Regions from separate parts of the Dyella sp. OK584 genome, predicted to be linked through region 3. Evidence: predicted binding sites of a transcription regulator. Region 3 holds the regulator's gene; each other region holds the start of a gene.

Evidence for each region. Region 3 encodes HrcA, which represses chaperone genes, less so after heat shock. Its sites were predicted from a motif close to TTNGCACTCNNNNNNNNNGAGTGCNAA; they were not measured.
Region 1: groES (co-chaperone GroES) is a predicted target of HrcA. The motif match lies at 3,627-3,653, and genes of this name have one in related genera.
Region 2: rpoH (RNA polymerase sigma factor RpoH) is a predicted target of HrcA. The motif match lies at 2,614-2,640, and genes of this name have one in related genera.

Annotation. Positions count from the first base shown of each region.
Region 1 is NZ_CM173542.1:589,112-595,683, reverse strand. Features, by position in the region: gene AC3CBN_RS02635 (glutathione binding-like protein) at 1-128, opposite strand, end outside; gene pdxR (MocR-like pyridoxine biosynthesis transcription factor PdxR) at 224-1,678, shown strand; gene AC3CBN_RS02625 (TlpA family protein disulfide reductase) at 1,778-2,788, shown strand; gene AC3CBN_RS02620 (cupin domain-containing protein) at 2,785-3,186, shown strand; gene cutA (divalent-cation tolerance protein CutA) at 3,156-3,473, opposite strand; gene groES (co-chaperone GroES) at 3,725-4,018, shown strand; gene groL (chaperonin GroEL) at 4,114-5,760, shown strand; gene AC3CBN_RS02600 (CPBP family intramembrane glutamic endopeptidase) at 5,851-6,528, opposite strand; gene AC3CBN_RS02595 (TetR/AcrR family transcriptional regulator) at 6,567-6,572, opposite strand, start outside.
Region 2 is NZ_CM173542.1:424,926-431,497, forward strand. Features, by position in the region: gene AC3CBN_RS01845 (sensor histidine kinase) at 1-924, opposite strand, end outside; gene AC3CBN_RS01850 (response regulator transcription factor) at 921-1,619, opposite strand; gene rpoH (RNA polymerase sigma factor RpoH) at 1,728-2,585, opposite strand; gene ung (uracil-DNA glycosylase) at 2,771-3,472, opposite strand; gene AC3CBN_RS01865 (response regulator) at 3,469-4,311, opposite strand; gene ftsX (permease-like cell division protein FtsX) at 4,460-5,452, opposite strand; gene ftsE (cell division ATP-binding protein FtsE) at 5,449-6,126, opposite strand; gene rhlB (ATP-dependent RNA helicase RhlB) at 6,266-6,572, opposite strand, start outside.
Region 3 is NZ_CM173542.1:2,821,694-2,828,265, forward strand. Features, by position in the region: gene AC3CBN_RS12700 (MASE1 domain-containing sensor histidine kinase) at 1-1,351, opposite strand, end outside; gene AC3CBN_RS12705 (response regulator) at 1,421-2,056, shown strand; gene recN (DNA repair protein RecN) at 2,241-3,911, opposite strand; gene hrcA (heat-inducible transcriptional repressor HrcA) at 4,094-5,146, shown strand; gene grpE (nucleotide exchange factor GrpE) at 5,229-5,759, shown strand; gene dnaK (molecular chaperone DnaK) at 5,918-6,572, shown strand, end outside.

The DNA.
Region 1 (6,572 bases), 2.2 Mb from region 3:
AAGGCCAGCTGAAATTGCTCGCCCTTGCTCAGGCTCACTGGCGTGATGAAGTGAGGCAGCCCGGTTTCCTCAAGGAACAGCTTCACTTTCAGGCCGTTTGGCGTGGCGGCGAAATACAGCTCGATCATGGCGGACTCCCGAGGGTGGCGATGGCTTAGTGTCGGTGGTCGGCTGGTCTTGAAAAAGATCCAGATAAGAGGAAATCTTTAGGTCCAGTCAAAGCGTGCCCCGCCCTATGGACCCATTGCTGGCTTTTCCGCTCGACATCCCCGCGCGAGGCCGCCTGCAGGCACTGCACGGACAACTGCGCGAGGCCATCCTGGATGGGCGGCTCGCGGGCGGGCACGCGCTGCCTTCCACGCGCACGCTGGCCGCGACGCTGGGTATTTCGCGCAATACGGTGGTCGCGGCTTACGACCGGCTACTCAGCGAGGGCTATGTGTCAGCCCGCCAGGGCGCTGGATACCTCGTGGCCAAGGGGCTGGCCAAGCGTGTGATGGCTGCCCGCGCGGACGCCGAGGGCGACCGCCGGCTGGCGTCGCGCTGGCGCCACGCCACCATGCCGGTGCCGATGGGCGCGACGCCGCCCATGCGCCACGACCTGCGCGCGGGTCTGCCGGACGCATCGCGCTTTCCCTTCGACACCTGGCGTCGCCTGTCGGCCCGGGCGCTGCGGACGTTGTCGCGCACGCCCGCCATCTATGACGCCCCGACCGGACGGCTGGCGCTGCGCGAGGCCATTGCCGGGCATATCTCCTTCGCCCGCGCCGTGACCTGCGGCGCCGAGGACATCGCGGTAACCAGTGGCGCGCAGCAGGCGTTCGATCTGCTGGCGCGCATCCTGGTGACGCCTGGACGCACGGTGGTGGCGGTGGAAGACCCCGGATATCCGCCACTGCGCGCGGCCTTCGAGGCCGCCGGGGCCAGCGTGGTGCCGGTGCCGGTGGATGCGGAGGGGTTGGTCGTCGAGGCGATTCCTGTGGCTGCCCGGGTGATCTACGTGACGCCCTCGCACCAGTACCCGCTGGGCATGGTGATGTCGCCGGCGCGGCGCATGGCCTTGCTGGACTTCGCGCGGCGGCATGGCGCGGTAGTGATCGAAGACGACTACGACGGCGAGTTCCGCTACGGAGGCCGTCCGCTCGATGCGCTGCAGACGCTGGATCGTGACGGCTCGGTGTTCTACGTGGGCACCTTTTCCAAGAGTCTCTTTCCCGCGCTGCGCCTGGGCTACGTAGTGGCACCGCCCTGGGCGATGGCTGCGCTGGCGCGTTTGCGCCAGCTCAGCGACTGGCACAGCGACGTGCTGGCGCAGGACACGCTGGCGCTCTTCATCGCCGAGGGTCATCTCGCCCGCCACGTGCGCAAGATGCGACGCATCTATGCCGAGCGCCGCGAGGCCTTGCTCGACGGACTCAGCCGGCACGCAGGCGACGTGTTGAAGCCGCTGACTTCCGACTCGGGACTCCATCTGGCTGCCTTGCTGCCGCCGCAGGTGAACGCCGACGACGTGGTGCGGCAGGCGGCGGGGCAGGGGCTGCGCATCGAGGCGCTTGGCGACTACACCATCGGCGCCGAGGTGCCGAATGGCTTGGTGTTTGGCCTTGGTGTACTGCCCGCCGCACGCATGGACGAGGCGGCGCGCGTGCTGGGGCAGCTGCTGAAGTCGTTGGCCTGAGCCTGCTGGTTCCGTCATTTCTGCGCGAACTGGCTCTGTCCGGCATCCCGCGCCGGGCGGAGCATTCGCATGCTGACTTTCCCGTCGAGGATGCCCACCGTGCGTTACATCGTCCTGTTCTGCCTGCTGCTGTCATGTGCGCTGGCGCATGCCGCCGATTCCGGTCAGGCCCGCGCCGAATCCGCCGGCAAAAGCCTGATCGGCCAGCCCGCGCCGCGCATGGTGGTGAAAACCATCGACGGCCAGACCATCGACCTCGGTGCGCTATACGGACATAAAGTCGTCTATCTGAAGTTCTGGGCCACCTGGTGCGTGCCCTGCCGCGAGCAGATGCCGCATTTTGAGCGCACCTACGAACAGGCCGGCCCCGACATGGCGGTGATTGCCATCGACGTGGGTTTCGACGACAGCGTGGAAGAAGTGCGCAAGTACCGGCAGGCCGTGGGGCTGGGCATGCCCATTGTGTTTGACGATGGCTCGCTGGGTGCAGCGTTTCACCTGCGCGTGACGCCGCAGCATGTGGTGATTGGTCGTGACGGGCGCATCCAGTACGTGGGCCATATGGCTGACGACAAGCTCGATGCGGCGCTGGCCCGGGCGCGCAGCACAACACCGGAGTCGGTGGCGGTGGCTTCCGCGCCAAAGGACGAGGCGCATTACGAGGTGGGCGATCGCGTGCCCGCGTTCGACGTGCGCACGCTGGATGGGCGCACGTTGCCTGCATTCGATGCGGCGGCAAAGAAGCCCACGGTGCTGCTGTTCCTGTCCCCGTGGTGCGAGTCGTATCTGGCAAAGAGCCGGCCCGCGCTGGCCGACAGCTGCCGCACGGCGCGCGAACGTGCCGAGATACTCGCGCACGACGCCAACGTTCGTTGGCTGGGCATCGCTTCGGGCCTGTGGGCCAGCCGCGACGAGCTGGCCCAGTACCAGCGCGAGCATCACATCGCCATGCCGCTGGCGCTGGACGATTCGGGCGCTCTGTTCCGCCGCTTCCGCGTCATGCACGTGCCCACCGTGATCGTGCTGGATACGCGAGGCCGCATCGTGAAGCGGGTCGAGCAGCTGGACGCGAATTTCCCCGGGCAACTCAAAACGCTGACAGTGCGATGAGCATGCGCGCCTCCGTTGCCGCACAGGCTTGGCTGTTCGCGATGGCCATCGTGGCCCCCGCCCACGCCACCGAAGACCAGACGCTCCTGTCCGCGCCCCTGTCGCGGGCGCCCGGAAACGGGCTCGAGGCGCTGCGCGTGACCTACGCGCCCGGCGAATCGTCGCGTCCTCACAGTCACGACCGCGACGCCTACGTCTATGTGCTCAGCGGCCATATCCGCAGCCAGGTGGAGGGGCAGCCGCTGCGCGTCTATGCGTCGGGCCAGTGCTGGTTCGAGCCCGCTGGCGCCCGCCATCTGGTCAGCGGCAACGCCAGCGATCGCGAGCCCGCGATCATGCTGGTGGTCTTTGTCGGCCCGGCGCCGGCTCAGCCCTCGCCGCGGACCCAGTCCAGATAGGCCTCGTGGCCCTGGGTCACCGGCACCGCGATCAACTCGGGCAATTCGTAGGGGTGCAGGGCCAGCAGGCGCTCCTTTAATGCAGCAAAGCGCTGTGCCGAGGTCTTGATCATCAGGAGTTCTTCGCTGTCGGTGACTACCTTGCCCTTCCAGCGATAGGTGGAGCGGACGCCCGGCAGGCGGTTGACGCACGCCGCCAGGCCCTCTCCCACCAAGGCGTCAGCCAGGGCCTGGGCGGTGGCGACGTCGGGGCAGGTGCAATAACAAAGTAGGACCGGGTCGGACATAGGGCCAGCCTAGCGCGGCCTCCCGCCGCGCGAAATGCCCGGCAAGCGGTGAGAAACGGGCCTGCCGGGCCTTGAAAGCCCCCGCGATTCCCCCATTAGTCCTTTCAGCCACCGGACCGGCACCTCTTGCAGGGGGGCTCTGCGTCGTTAGAATTAGCACTCACCTCCGGGGAGTGCTAGCAAGCGCCAACCCAGGCGCCGCTCCGGGGTCCACATTTCTGTTCAATACCCAACCAAGCTGGAGCCCACCCATGAGCAAACTGCGTCCGCTGCACGATCGCGTCATCGTCAAGCGTCTCGAAGAAGAGCGCGTCTCCGCTGGCGGCATCGTCATCCCCGACAGCGCCACCGAAAAGCCGACTCGCGGCAAGGTCATCGCTGCCGGTGCCGGCCGCATCCTGGAAGACGGCAAGGTCCGTCCGATGTCGGTCAAGGAAGGTGACACCGTGCTGTTCGGCAAGTACGCCGGCCAGGAAATCAAGATCGACGGCGAAGAGCTGGTCTTCCTCAAGGAAGACGACATCGTTGCGATTATCGAAGGTTGATCTGTTCGACGGGGTGTAGCGCGATAGACGCGCTTTGTAGCAACCCTGTCGCCAGTGTTCCCATTCTTATTCAGAATTTTTGAGGCATAAATTTTATGGCAGCTAAAGAAGTCCGCTTCGGCGAAGACGTACGTGCACGCATGCTCAAGGGTGTGAACACCCTGGCCAATGCGGTCAAGGTCACCCTGGGTCCGAAGGGCCGCAACGTGGTGATCGAGAAGAGCTACGGCGCCCCGACCGTGACCAAGGACGGCGTGTCCGTGGCCAAGGAAATCGAACTGGCCGACAAGTACGAGAACATCGGCGCCCAGATCGTCAAGGAAGCCGCTTCCAAGACCTCCGACGTCGCCGGTGACGGCACCACCACGGCTACCGTGCTGGCCCAGGCGTTCATCCAGGAAGGCCTCAAGGCTGTGGCCGCCGGCATGAACCCGATGGATCTCAAGCGCGGTATCGACCAGGCCGTCGCCGCCTCGGTGGCCGAGCTCAAGAAGCTCTCCAACCCGACCGCTGACGACAAGGCCATTGCCCAGGTCGGCACCATCTCGGCCAACTCCGATACCAACATCGGCGACATCATCGCCACCGCGATGAAGAAGGTCGGCAAGGAAGGCGTGATCACAGTTGAAGAAGGTTCGGGCCTCGAGAACGAACTCGACGTCGTCGAAGGCATGCAGTTCGATCGCGGCTACCTGTCGCCGTACTTCATCAACAACCAGCAGTCGCAGCAGGTTGAACTGGACGACCCGTTCATCCTCATCCACGACAAGAAGGTCTCCAACGTCCGTGAGCTGCTCCCGGTGCTGGAAGCCGTCGCCAAGGCCGGCAAGCCGCTGCTGATCGTTGCCGAGGAAGTCGAGGGCGAAGCCCTGGCCACGCTCGTCGTCAACACCATCCGTGGCATTGTCAAGGTTGCCGCCGTGAAGGCGCCGGGCTTCGGCGACCGTCGCAAGGCCATCCTGGAAGACATCGCCATCCTGACCAACGGCCAGGTGATCTCCGAGGAAGTGGGTTTGGCTCTTGAGAAGGCCACGATCACCGATCTGGGCCGCGCCAAGCGCGTCGTGATCACCAAGGAAAACACCACGATCATCGACGGCGCCGGCGAAGCTGAGCGCATCCAGTCGCGCATCGGCCAGATCAAGGCGCAGATCGAAGAGACCTCTTCGGACTACGACCGCGAGAAGCTGCAGGAGCGCGTGGCCAAGCTGGCTGGCGGCGTCGCCGTCATCAAGGTTGGCGCTGCGACCGAAGTGGAAATGAAGGAAAAGAAGGCTCGCGTCGAAGACGCCCTGCACGCCACCCGCGCTGCAGTGGAAGAAGGCGTGGTTCCCGGCGGTGGCGTGGCGCTGATCCGCTCGCTGAAGGCGCTGGACGGCCTGAAGGGTCAGAACACCGACCAGGACCTGGGCATCGCCATCACTCGTCGTGCTCTGGAAGCCCCGCTGCGCGCCATCGTGGCCAACGCTGGCGACGAGCCGTCCGTCATCCTCAACAAGGTGAAGGAAGGCAACGGTAACTTCGGTTACAACGCTGCCACCGGCGAGTTCGGCGACATGATCGCCTTCGGCATCCTGGACCCGACCAAGGTCACCCGTTCGGCGCTGCAGTTCGCCGCCTCGGTGGCTGGCTCGATCATCACGACCGAAGCGGCCGTGACCGAAGTGCCGAAGAAGGACGAAGGTCATTCGCACGGCGGCGGCGGTGGCGGCATGGGCGGCATGGGCGGCATGGACTTCTAAGTCCGGCCCTCAAGCCTGCTGTATGAGAAAACCCCGCCTTGTGCGGGGTTTTCTTTTGGGCGTCCCAAAGGCTGCTGAAGTGATGCGCCGCTAAGCGAGCACCGAAGCGGCGTCCACCACGAAGTGGGCGATGATGTTCACCCACAGATTCCGCCGCCACAGGTAGAGCAGGGAAAGCATCAACCCGGAGAAGCCGACAATCACCGTGTGACTCCAGCCCCAGGAGCTGACATGGTCGACGGTAAACACGGCACAGGACAGCAGCACCGCCAGTACACGGCTTCCGCTCCATTCCTCGATGCGCTCCATGCCATAGCCGCGGAACAGGATTTCCTCCGACACCGCCGCGCGCACCGTTGAAAGCAGTCGCCACCAGAAAGGCGTAGCCATCAACGCATGGGCATTGGCCGAGGTGGCCAGCGTGTCATCCAGATGCAGCGCCGGTAGCACGATGAAGTACAGCATGCCGAGCATTGTCGTCAGCGCCACTCCCGCACCGATGCCGATAGCGGTATTGACGACCCCTGGCTTACGCAGGCCGATGGACGACAGCGGTCGCCGTTCCACCTTGCGCACGTAGGCCAGGATGGCGGCGACACCGATCCACCAGATGACTTCGTTGGCGATCAGGTGGCGGACGTCGGCAAACTCGTCAATCCACTGGCTGAAGGGCAGGCTCGCCACGCCGAAGGCGAGCGTCAATCCCACCAGCGTCTGTATCCTCCGACGTTGCGCTGAGCTGTCGGTTTCGAGGGCCAATGCATGCATGGAGATGTCCAGATAGACGGCTGGCCTGTTTGACAGGCCTAGCC
Region 2 (6,572 bases), 2.1 Mb from region 3:
ATCGAAACACGCAGCGCGGTTGCGGTCTTCCAGCTCGGAAACGCGCAACAGTGCGCGGAAGCGCGTCAGCACGGCATCGATGTCGAGCATGCAGGCTTCCACCAGCGCCGCCTCGGGTTGCCCATCCAATTGCTGCTGCGCGCGATACAGGCGCGCTCGCAAGCGTGTGAGTGGCGTGCGCAGGTCGTGCGCGATGTTGTCACACACGCCCTTCACTTCATTCATCAGTCGCTCGATCTCACCGAGCATGGTGTTGACGATACCGGCCAGCTGATCGACCTCGTCGCCACGCCGGCTCACCGGCAAACGCTTGGAAAGATCGCCCTGGCGGATCGGATCGGTCGCCTCCTGCAACGCCCGGATGCGCTTCTCCGGCCCGCGCCGCAGCAGGAAGCCGCCAAGCAGGCCGGGGATGATGGTCAGCGAGATGCCCCACAGCAACGCACGGCGAATGATCGCGCCGATGCCATCAATAGTGCTGGTGTCCTTGGCGATGACCAGGATCTCGCCGTTGGGCAGTGTCGCCGCGAGCCCGCGTGCACGTACCCGCTCGGCATCGCGATCTGGGCGCGGCAAGCCGCGCTTGAGCTGATGCACCTGACCATCGCGCGGCAGCGACCTTGGCAGCGTATCGATGTTGCCGGCCATAGGGCGATGCTCGCGATCGAACAGGCCCACCGACATGATGCCGTGCGGATCGATCTTGCTGGCCGCATCCACCGTGGCAGCCATTCGATCGGCGTCGGTCGATGCGATGTAGTGCATGCGCTGCGCCAGCATCTGATCGATCACGTTGTTGAGATAGCGCGTGGTTTCCCACTGGATCACGCTGACCAGCACGAAACCCCACAGCACGAACAGCGCGCCGTAAATCAGGATCAGGCGTGAAGTAGCCGAATGCCAGGCGTTAGGCCGTGCGTTCATGACGTCACCGGAGTGGTTTCGAACGTGGTGGCCAGCATGTAGCCGGTGCCGCGCACCGTGTGGATCAATGACGGCTGGCCAGTGCCGTCGATCTTGCGGCGCAACCGCGCGATGTGTACGTCGATCACGTTGGTACCCGGATCGAAATGGAAACCCCACACAGTCTCGAAGATCATGGTGCGCGTCAGCACCTGGCCTGAGTTGCGCATGAGGAATTCCAGCAGGCGATATTCGGTGGGTAGCAACGTCAACGGTTGGCCATGGCGATACGCAACGTGGCTGACCAGGTCGAGTTCGAGATCCGCCACGCGTAACCGTTGCGCGACCTGCGGCTGACGTCGGCGCAACAGTACTTCGGCGCGTGCGGCCATTTCGTCGGGCGCGAAGGGCTTTGTCAGGTAATCATCGCCACCCGCGCGCAGGCCCCGCACCCGCTCATCGACGTCGCTGAGTGCGCTGATCATCAGCACCGGTGTGTCCACCTTGGCGCGGCGCAACTCGGCCACCACGTCGATGCCGTCCATGCCCGGCAGCATGCGGTCCAGCGTCACCAGGTCGTAGTCGCCTTGTGTGGCGTGGGCGAGACCTTCGCGGCCGTCGGCGACCCAGTCGGCCACCATCCCGTGCACGCTCAATTCCGCAACGATCTCGCGCGCCGTGGTTTCGTCGTCTTCGATGACCAACACTCGGGGCATGGCGTGAGGGCTATGAAAATCCGATCCAAGGGCACGGAGCCAGCCATGTCTCCGCAAAGCCAAACGGCCCCGAGAGGGGCCGTTGGCATGTTACGCCTAACGGGAGAATCAGGCGGCGAACAGGCCGCGCATCTTCTTCATGGCGTTGGCCTCGACCTGACGGATGCGTTCGGCCGAGACGCCGTACTCATTAGCAAGATCCTGCAGCGTGGCCTTGTCTTCGTTCAACCAGCGGCGCTGGATAATGTCGCGCGAACGCTCGTCCAGTTTCCGCAACGCATTCGACAGCGTGTCGAGTTGGTTGTCGGCCTGGTCGGCATCGGACACGTTGTCGTACGGGTCCGCGCCATCGTCAATCAGGAAAGCTTCCGGCGCCGGCTTGGCGTCCTCGTCGGCGTCGGCCGGAGCCTCGAAACCGATGTCACGGCCCGACAGGCGCGATTCCATCTCGCGCACGGTCGCTTCCGGTACACCCAGGTCCTTGGCCACGGTGCGCACTTCCTCGGCGTTCATCCAGCCCAGGCGCTTCTTGCTCTTGCGCAGGTTGAAGAACAGCTTGCGCTGCGCCTTGGTGGTGGCGACCTTCACGATGCGCCAGTTGCGCAGGATGAACTCGTGCATTTCAGCGCGAATCCAGTGCACGGCGAAACTGACCAGACGCACGCCCTGGTCGGGGTCGAAACGCTTTACAGCCTTCATCAGGCCGATGTTGCCTTCCTGAATGAGGTCGGACAGCTGCAGGCCGTAGCCGCTGTAGCCACGGGCCACATGGACCACGAAGCGCAGGTGCGACATCACCAGCTGGCGGGCCGACCCCAGGTCGTTGGCCTCGTTGAAGCGCCGCGACAGCGACTGCTCTTCATCCTGGCTCAGCACCGGGATCCGATGGACCGCCGAAATATACGCATCCAGACTGCCAACGACACTCGGCACCGGCAGGTTGGCGGTCACCAAAGCTTGAGACATGTGTGGAACCTCCTGTGAGGGAATCAGCTTAGCACTCGGGTGTTGGGAGTGCTAAAGGGCCCAGAGAGTTCCAGGGCCCTTTGATGAACTACATAGTACAGGAATTTAGGGCACTCGTCCAGCGGGCACCCCAGGGGAGGTAGCACTATGGCGGCCGGGCGGTTCAGGAGGAGTGAAAAGCCCGTTCAGCGCAGCTCGGCGCGGGGCGGCAGGGACCAGTCGATGGGCGCCACGCCGCGGCTTTCCAGATACTGGTTTGCCGCCGAGAAGTGCCCGCAACCGATAAAACCCCGGTGCGCCGATAAAGGAGATGGGTGCACCGACCGCAGAACGCAATGACGATTGCCGTCGATCAACTGGCCTTTGCGCTGGGCGTAGGACCCCCAAAGCATGAAGACCAGCCCTTCGCGCTCCCGGTTGAGCGCGTCGATGGCGGCATCGGTGAAACCCTCCCACCCCTTGCCCTGATGCGAGGCGGCCAGCCCCTGCTCCACCGTCAAAACGGCGTTGAGCAACAGCACGCCGCGGTCGGCCCAGGGAGTGAGGCAACCGTGATCCGGCGAGACGGCACCCAGGTCGCGCCGAATCTCCTTGAAGATGTTCTGCAGCGAGGGCGGCGACGGCACGCCCGGCCGCACGGAGAAACACAGGCCATGCGCCTGATTCGGCCCGTGGTACGGATCCTGGCCCAGGATCACCACGCGCACCGCATCGAATGGCGTGTGATCGAAGGCGGCGAAGATTTCCGGCCCTGGCGGGTAGATCACTTTGCCAGCCTGTTTTTCGGCACGAAGGAAATCGGCGAGCGCTTGCATGTCGGATCGGGCGAAATAGTCCCCGATGCGTGCTTTCCAGGACGGATCAAGCTTGATGCGATCCTCGGTCATGCCGCCTCGTCGGTGGCGCGCTGATGCTGCGACACACGCAACTGGAACAGCACCTTGGTGATCAGCAGCCTCTCCTCGATGGGCTTCTCGACGAGGTCGTTGGCGCCAGCGCGCAGCAGTGCAGCCTGGTTGGCCGGGTTCTCGTCGCCAGTCATCACCAGCACCGGCAAGCGACCCTTGCCATAGCCGTAGTCACGACGGATGCGTTCCAGCAGGTCGCCGCCAGTGAGCTCTCCTTTGAGGCTCACGTCGGTAAGCACGATGTCGGCACCCACTGTCTGCTGCGCCCGCGCGGTATCCAGCAGGGTCAGTGCGTCTTCCGCACTGATGACGTGATGCACGGTCAGGCCATGCTTCTCGAGGATGCGGCGCGTGGCCAGCGCCACCACGCGACTGTCTTCCACGTACAGCACTTCGCCCTGTGCCGAATCCGAAGGCCGCACATAACCGCGGATGAATTCCGCCAGCGCCTGGAAGCCCAGCGACTTGTCGAAATAATCGGTGACGTGCCCGCCCAGCGTGCGATTGTGCAAACGATCGTCAACATCGCCCGACACCACCACGATGGGCACGTACGCCTGCGCGGCAGACTCACGCACATGGCGCGCCAGCTCGAGCCCGTCCACGTCGGGCAGGCGCAACGCGATGGTGATGAAGTCGAAGGCACCGCCCTCGAGTAGTTCCTTTGCCTCTGCGCCAGTACCGGCACCCACCACCTCGGCCTCGGGCAATTCCGCCTTCAGCACTCGGGCGATCAGCTGGCGCACCACCTTGGAGCCGTCCACCACCAGTACCCTGGGCGCCGTTCCCACCAGTCGACTGCTGAAACTTGCACTCATTCCCTGTCACCCACGTGCTTGCCAACACTCCTTGCCAGCGGCGTACCAGTGCAACCTCCCCGCACCGCGTTCCCATGGGCCGGCATGTTGCACCGGCAATTCAACCCTCTCATTACAACCCCCGCGCGGCCGTGAGCACGCGCACGGTTCAAGCTGCCTTGCGCAATTGCCAGGCACTTACCAGCCGCGCGCCCAGCCAACCGAGCACCGCAGCGGCCACCGGCACAGCAGCCAGCAACCATATCGGAAGCACATCGATCTGCAGCTTGCCGGCGTAGACATGGCCCAGGCGGGCCACCGGGTCGGCCAGCGCCAACTCCACCAGCACCGCGAAACCCGCCGCCAGCACACCACTGAACAGCCCGTACCAGATGCCCGCGTAGAGATATGGCCGGCGCACAAAGGCGCGGCTGGCACCGACCAGCATCAGCACACCAATCTCCTCGCTGCGGCTGGCGATATCCACGCGTACTGTATTGCCCACCACCAGCAGCACCGCCAAGGCAAGCAGCACGGCAAGAATCATCACCGCGCGCTGGCCTACGCCGAGCAGCGCTTCCAGCCGTTGCCGCCAGGTGCCGCCGTCCTGCACCTGGTCTACGCCGTGCATGCCGCGCATGTCGGCCACCAGGCGGTCGACGCTATCGGCGCTCACACCCGGCTGGGGCAGCACTTCAAGCACGTAGGGCAGCGGGTTGTTGTCCAGAGTGTGCAGTGCACCGGAAAAGCCCTGCATCTTGGCCAGCTCGTCCATGCCCTGTTGCGGCGATTTCACCGCGACCGTTGCGACATCTGCATGGTCACGCAGTTTTTTGGCCATCAGGTCAGCTGACGATGCGCTCTGGCCGGGCTGCAGGAACAGGCTGATGGTCTGGTTCTGACCCAGCGCGTCGCCCATCTTCTGCACGTTGCCCAGCAGCAGGTAGAAGGTAAGCGGCAACGCCAGCGCAATCGCCATCACCGCGACCGTGAGCAAGGTGCCAACCGGGCGCGACATGAGTCGGCGCAGGCTGGCCGATGCGCTCCAGCCGTGATGTTCACGCCAGCTCGCCACCGGACGCGAACGACTGCGACCGCTGCGCGTCGCGGTATCGGACAGCAGCGGACTTTCGTTGAGCGGGATTTCGGGCTGGGTGCTCACAGCACCTCCTGAGCGGCCACGTCGGCTACCAGCCGACCGTGATCCAGTACCACCACGCGTTTCTTCATACGCTTGATCAGCGGCAGGTCGTGGCTGGCGATCAGCACGGTGGTGCCCACCTGCTGGAATTCGGCGAACAGACCCATGATCTCCACTGCCAGCGTGGGGTCGAGATTGCCGGTGGGTTCATCGGCGATCAGCAGCATGGGCTTGGCCACGATGGCGCGGGCAATGCCCACCCGCTGCTGCTCACCCGCGGAAAGCGTCGCAGGCAGCTGGCGTTCGTAGGCAAGCAGGCCCACCTTTTCCAGCGCGGCGCGCACGCGCTTGCTGCGTTCGCTCGGCGCCATGCCGCCGATCATCAGCGGCAGCTCTACATTGGCGAATACGGTGCGATCCATCAGCAGGCGATGGTCCTGGAACACCATGCCGAGGCGGCGGCGCCACTTGGGAATACCGGTGCGGCCAACTTTGGCCAGGTTTTGGCCATCGAGCGTGATCACGCCATGCGAAGGGCGCTCGATCAGGCCCAGCAGCTTGAGCAAGGTGCTCTTGCCGGCCCCGGAGTGACCAGTGACAAAAGCCATCTCGCCCGTCGCCACTTCAAAAGAAAGTTGCGACAAGGCCTCGTGGCCACCTTCATAGCGCTTGCTGACTTGGTCGAAGCGGATCACCGCGTGTCCCCGATCCCGGATGTCGCATTGGCGACAAGGATAAGGGAAGCAAGCGAGAAGGTCAGGCGCTTTATGCGGATCGGCTGCCGCGGGTTCAGCCCGCGACAGTCCGATGCAAGCGCACTGCTGAGCCGGTGCCTCAGCGGCCGGTGAAGAAACGGCTCAGGCGGCGGAAGAAGCCGACCTTCTTATGCGTGCCTTCCGCTGCCACGCCGGAGGTGATCGCCACCTGGCGCGACGGACGCGAATGGCCCGTATCCGCACCACCGCGCTCACGCGACGGGCGGCGTTCGCCACGTGGCGTGCGGCCATCTTCGGCTACGGTGCTGGCAGCCACTTCGGTGGTCGCCACCTCGCCGTCGCGGCGACGATTGCGACCACCACGACGACGACGGCGCTTGCGCTCTGCACTGTCGGCAGTGGCATCATCACCCGGTGTACCGGCA
Region 3 (6,572 bases):
CGGCATGTGCGTGCTTGACCGCATTGGTGGCGCTCTCTTGCACCAGGCGATAGATCACCGTGCGGGTGTCGTCGTCGAGCAGGCGCGGATCGCCACGCAATTCAGTGCGATACGCGACACCCGCAGCATTGAGCAAATCACGGATCGGGCCTTCGTCTAGGGCACGCAACAAGCCAAACTCGTCGAGCACCGCAGGGCGCAGATCGTCGAGCATGCGATGCAGGGCACGCCTCATGTGGCCAAGAATGGCGTTGATCGAAACGCCGATATCGTCCATGCCGGCCTGGGCCAGCCGGGACTGCGCCAGTTTCAGATGCGTCTGGATGGCAGTGAGGTTCTGCCCAAGCTCGTCGTGAAGTTCAGCCGCCATGTGCCGGCGCTGGTTTTCTTCCGCTTGCAGGTTGCCGCGTGCCGCATCGCGGAGTTGGCGCGCGAGGTGGTCCAGGCGGCGATTGACGGCGGCGAGATAGACATTCTGTTCGGCCACGCGCTCGCTGCTGCGGCGCAGCGCATCGGTGGCTGAACCAAGCATCAGGGCGCCGGTACCGGCCACTGCCAGAAACAGTTCGCCGGCGGCGCCGGGGATGCCATGGCCCGAAATATGGTCGACCAGGGTCATCCCCAGGCTGGAAATCAGCATGGACAGGCTCGCGCCGCGCCAGCCATGGCGGAACGCGAAGAACAGGACCGGCGCCAGCGACAGTACGCGGGCGAATTGGGGCTGCGGGGCGCTGTGCGAAGAAAGCACCATCAGGATCGCCAGCGAAGGCATCAGTACCAGCAGGCCGTCCATCAGCAGCCGGCCCAGCGCTCGTTTGCCCAACCTTGCCCGCAGCAGCATGACCAGTAATGGCACCACCAACAGCACGCCGACGTAGTTTCCAAGCAGGTCCTGGCCCAGCGCCTGCACCATGAGGTCGGTGGTCGGGCTGGCATGGACCAGCGCAAGCAGCACGGCGTCGGTCGCGGTGGTGGCGGCCACGGTAAATGCAGCCGACAGGAGCAGGCGTGCGACGTCCTCCGGGTCTCGCAGGCTGGCATGGAGGTTGGCGCGCCGCATCAACCACAGGCAAATCGCCACCACCGTGGGCTCGGGCAGTTCCCCAAACAGAAAGCCGATCCAGCCCAGAGGCAGGCCGTGGACCGCGGCGATCAGCCCGGTCGCGGCAAACTCAGCGCCCAGCAGCCAGGGCCACATCCGCATTGGCGCGAGCAGCAGGGCCCCAAAGCGCAGGCCGTAGGGCAGCATCCAATAAGGTTGTTCAGTCGGCCAGAGCAGTAGCCAGAGCAGGAAATAACCGACCCCAAGCAGGAAACCGGTACCAGAAAGCACAGGAGATTTTGATGGCATGCGGCCGATGTTACATGTCGGCGTCGAGGGGTATAGGCGGCCATCCCTAGGACTGCTATACATGCAGCCATGTACAGCATTGTCCTGGTCGATGACCATGCCATCGTACGCGAGGGGTTCAAGCGGCTGATCGAACTGGAACCGGATCTGGAGGTCGTTGCGGAGTGCCGCAGCGCCGACGATGCGGTAGAAGCGGTTGGCTTGCGACGGCCTGATCTCGTGGCGCTCGATCTCTCACTGCCCGATGGCAGCGGGCTGCCGTTGATCGAGCATCTGCGCAGCGTGGCGGCCGATACGCGCATCGTCGTGCTGAGCATGCACGACGGTGAGCCCTATGTATCCGAGGCGTTGCGTCGCGGCGCGAGTGGTTACGTGACCAAGGGCGTCGCGCCGGAGGAACTGGTGGCTGGCCTGCGCGCAGTGATGCAGGGCGAGTGCTTCCTCAGTTCCGACTTGCGCAAGCGACGCGCCGAGAGGCCGAGCGAATCACGCGATCCCATTCATCGCCTGACTGCACGCGAGCGGGAGGTGTTCCTGTTGCTGGCGGCGGGGCGTGCGCCCAAGCAGGTGGCGGGTGAGCTGGGCATCGGGCAGAAAACGGTTTACATCCACCGCGCGAGCTTGATGGGCAAGCTGGGTGCGGGTTCGGAGCTGGATCTCTATCGCATGGCGGCCGAACGCGGTCTGCTGCCGCAGCGGAACTAGCTTCCTCTGCCCGCAGGGGAGAGGACTGACGTGAGGCACCTAAAGGTGGTAAAGGGCGGGTGCTCGAGGGGACATTCAAAAAAGCCCGCTTTTGCCAGACGGTACAACGAGGTTGTCCCCTCACCCCAACCCTCTCTCCCACAGGGACTTCCTTCGGGTCGCCCGAAGGGAGAGGGAGCAACCCTCAAGCCTGAGCCCGCTCCAGCATCTGCTTGGCATGCGCCCGCGTCTCGCGGGTGATCTCGACGCCACCCAGCATGCGGGCCAGTTCATCGCGGCGACCATTGGCATCGAGTTTTTCGATGCGCGTACGGGTGGATTCGCCGTCACTGGCCTTGCTGACGCGCAAGTGTGCATGACCTTGGGCAGCAACCTGTGGCAAGTGCGTGACGCACAACACCTGACGCTGGCCGCCCAGCGAACGCAGCTTCTGGCCGACCACTTCGGCCACGGCGCCACCGATACCGGTATCGACTTCGTCGAACACCATGGTGCCAATAGTGTCCTTGCCCAGCGTGGCCACTTCGATCGCCAGGCTGATACGAGCCAGCTCACCACCGGAAGCCACTTTGCGCAGCGGGCGCGGCGGCTGGCCGGGGTTGGCGCTGACCAGCAGCTCGCAACGCTCGCGACCCTGAGCGTCGGGCTCGCCTTCGTCCGAGGTTTCCAATTCGACCACGAGGCGGCCGCCGCTCATGCCCAGTTCGGCCATGAGCACGCTCACCTCTTCGCCGAGCCGAGTGGCGGCAGCATGGCGCGATTGGCTGAGCTTGGCGGCGTTCTCGTCGTAACGCTGTTGCAGCTGCTGGCGTTGGCGGGCGAGCTGCTCAAGTGCATCGCCGGCGCCTTCCAGTTCATCCAGCTCGCTGCGCAACGCGCCGACTTTGTCGTGCAATTCGGTCGTCGCTACGCGATGGCGGCGCGACAGTTCATGCAGCCTGGCCAGGTGGGTATCCACCTCGGTATAGCGCCCCGGATCCAGGTCGACGTCCAGTGCATAGCGACCGAGGCCATCGGCAGCTTCGCTGAGCTGAATCGAGGCGTTGTCCAGCAGTTCCAGCATCGGTGCCAGCTTGTCGTCCAGCGCGGCCAGTTTGGTCATCTCGAGCTGGGCGCGGCCCAGCGCTCGGCGCAGTGCAAATTCGCTCTCGCCATCGAGCAGCTCGACCACGCCACCCGCACCTTCGGCGAGGCGGCCGGCATTGGCCAGGCGCTTGTGGCTCGCTTCCAATTCGGTGAGTTCAGTCGCAGGCAGCGCCCATTTCTCCAGCTCGCCCAGCTCATGGCGCAGCAGTTCAATGCGCTGTTCGCGGTCGTCACCGCCACTGAGCTTGCGGATGCGCTGGCCGAGTTCGTGCCATTGCTGGGCCAGTTCGCGAATCTGCGCTACCAACCCTTCGTTGCCTGCGTAGGCATCGAGCAGTTCGAGCTGATGGGCGCGAGATAGCAGGGCCTGGTGCTCGTGCTGACCATGAATCTCGACCAGCAGCGTAGCCAGTTCACCCAGTTGGCTGGCATTGGCCGGACGGCCGTTGATCCAGGCGCGCGAGCTGCCCTCGGCGCGGATCACGCGGCGCAGCTGGCACGTGTCCTCTTCGTCCAGTTCCTCGCGGCGCAGCCAGTCGCGAGCCTCGGGCAGGTCGGTCAGGTCAAACTCGGCGGTGAGTTCGGCACGGTCGCTGCCGGCGCGCACCATGCCACTGTCGGCGCGGGCGCCAGCCAGCAGCATCAAGGCATCGACCAGCAGGGACTTGCCGGCGCCGGTCTCGCCGCTGACCACAGTAAGGCCTTGACCGAAAGCGATCTCGGCTTCTTCGACGACGGCGAAATGACGAACGTAGAGCGAAGTGAGCATGGGCGAAGGTATGGTGAAGTCGGTCGATTGTAAGGGGCAGGGGATGGGGGACGGATAGTGGGGCACCACGGGAATGCGACGTTGAACGGTTTTGATGCCCCCGCGACCATGCCCCCTTCGACATTTCTTGCAAACTTTTGTCCTAGACCTTATTTCTCTTGTGTCTCACGGATTGCTACAGCATGCCCACTTCGGAACTCGATGCCCGCGCACGTCGTCTGTTGCGCACATTGATCGCCCAATATCTGGCCGATGGCGAGCCTGTGGGCTCGCGCACGCTATCGCGGTCTTCCGGGCTGGATGTGAGCCCTGCCACCATCCGCAACATCATGGCCGACCTGGAAGAGGCTGGCCTGGTTGCCTCGCCGCATACCTCGGCGGGCCGCGTGCCTACGCCGCGAGGTCTGCGCCTGTTCGTGGACAGCCTGATCGAGCTGCAACCGCTGCCGCTCGATGAGATGGCACGACTGCGCCGCGAGCTGCCACCCGGGCCGACCACCACTCGCGACCTGCTGGGCAATGTCTCGACCCTGTTGTCGGCCATGACCCGCTTCGCTGGCGTCGTAACCGTGCCGCGGCAAGCTGACTTCCCGCTTCGCCACATCGATTTCGTACCGCTGCCCGATGCCCGCGTGCTGGTGATCCTGGTGTTTTCCGACAACCAGGTGCAGAACCGCATTGTGCAGCTGGCCAAGCCGCTGGACGGCCGCGAGCTGGAGCAGGCTGCCAATTACCTCAACAGCCAGTTTGCCGGTCTGCGCCTGGACGACATCCGGGTCCACCTGCTGCGCGAGTTGCGCGAAGCGGGAAGCGAGATCAACCAGCTGCTGTCCAGCGCCGTGGAGCTCGCGGCGGCCTCATTCGCCCCACAGAGCGATAGCGACGACGTGCTGGTCAGCGGCCAGACCAATCTGATGGGGTATTCGGAGCTGGCCAACCTGGATCGCCTGCGCGAGCTGTTCGAGGCGTTCCAGAAGAAAAACGAGCTGCTGCAGCTGATGGAGGTCTGTGCCAAGGCCCCCGGCGTGCGGCTGTTCATTGGCGAGGAATCGGGTTTTGCCGCGCTGGATGGCTGCAGCGTGGTGACCGCCAGCTACGGCGCCCAGGGGCGTGTATTGGGGGCGGTGGGTGTGATTGGCCCCACCCGCATGGCCTATGAACGGGTGATCCCGGTGGTGCAGGCAACGGCCGGATTGCTCAGCGACGCCTTGAATCGCGTCGCTACGACCCTATAACGCGGTCGGGAGGCGGGATTTGCCCGCAGGTATTGACGGCTGGCGCGTTCGCGCCGGCCATGGAAGAGGCTTGGAGTCATTCATGCAGAGCAACGATCCGACGGCGTCCAACGAGACGCAGGGCAGCGGCCAGGGCGATTCGCCCAATGCCGAACTGGAAGCACTCAAGGCACGCATTGCCGAGCTTGAGGCCGGCAACAACGAGCTGCGCGAAACCGTGCTGCGCGAAAAAGCCGAGATCGAGAACCAGCGCCGCCGCTTGCACCGCGATGTGGAGCAGGCCCGTCGTTTCGCCAACGAAAAGCTCTTGAACGAACTGCTGCCGGTGTACGACGGCCTCGAACGTGGCCTGCAGGTGGAGAGCGGCGATGTGGCCAGCGTGCGCGAAGGCATCGCGCTCACGCTCAAGTCGCTGCTGAAGATTGCCGAGAACAACGGCCTGGTCCAGGTTGATCCGCTGGGCCAGCCACTGGATCCGGAAAGGCACCACGCCGTGAGCATGGTGGAAGCTCCCGGCGCCGCCCCCAACACGGTCGTCAACGTGTTGCAGAAGGGCTATGTGTTGAACGATCGCCTGCTGCGCCCTGCGCTGGTGGCGGTCGCCAAGGATTAACCGCCGTGTCGGCGGTCGAGGACGCCTGAACAGCGTCCCCTTCCGGCACCGGCGGCAAGCATCGGAGGTCTTGTCGGCATTGAGATGCCAGCCACAGGGCCCCATCTGAAAACCATTCGCGGCCTAGACGTCGCACAGAAAATTCGGGAGCAATAGACATGGGCAAAATCATCGGTATCGACCTGGGTACGACCAACTCGTGCGTCGCCGTGATGGACGGCAACACAGCCAAGGTCATCGAGAATTCGGAAGGCGATCGCACCACACCGTCGATCGTCGCCTTCACCAAGGACAACGAAGTCCTCGTGGGCGCGCCGGCCAAGCGCCAGAGCGTGACCAACCCCAAGAACACCTTCTACGCGGTGAAGCGCCTTATCGGCCGCAAGTTCACTGACGCCGAAGTACAGAAAGACCTGCACATCGTGCCCTACGGCATCGTCGCGCATGAGAATGGCGACGCCTGGGTGGAGACCGCCGACGGCAAGAAGATGGCTCCGCAGGAGATCTCTGCCAAGGTGCTGATGAAGATGAAGAAGACCGCTGAGGATTACCTCGGCGAGCCGGTCACGGAAGCCGTGATCACGGTGCCGGCCTACTTCAACGACAGCCAGCGCCAGGCCACCAAGGACGCCGGCCGCATCGCGGGCCTGGACGTCAAGCGCATCATCAACGAGCCGACCGCGGCTGCCCTGGCCTATGGCCTGGACAAGAAGGGCGGTGACCGCAAGATCGCCGTGTACGACTTGGGCGGCGGCACCTTCGACGTATCGATCATCGAGATCGCCGAAGTCGACGGCGAGAAGCAGTTCGAAG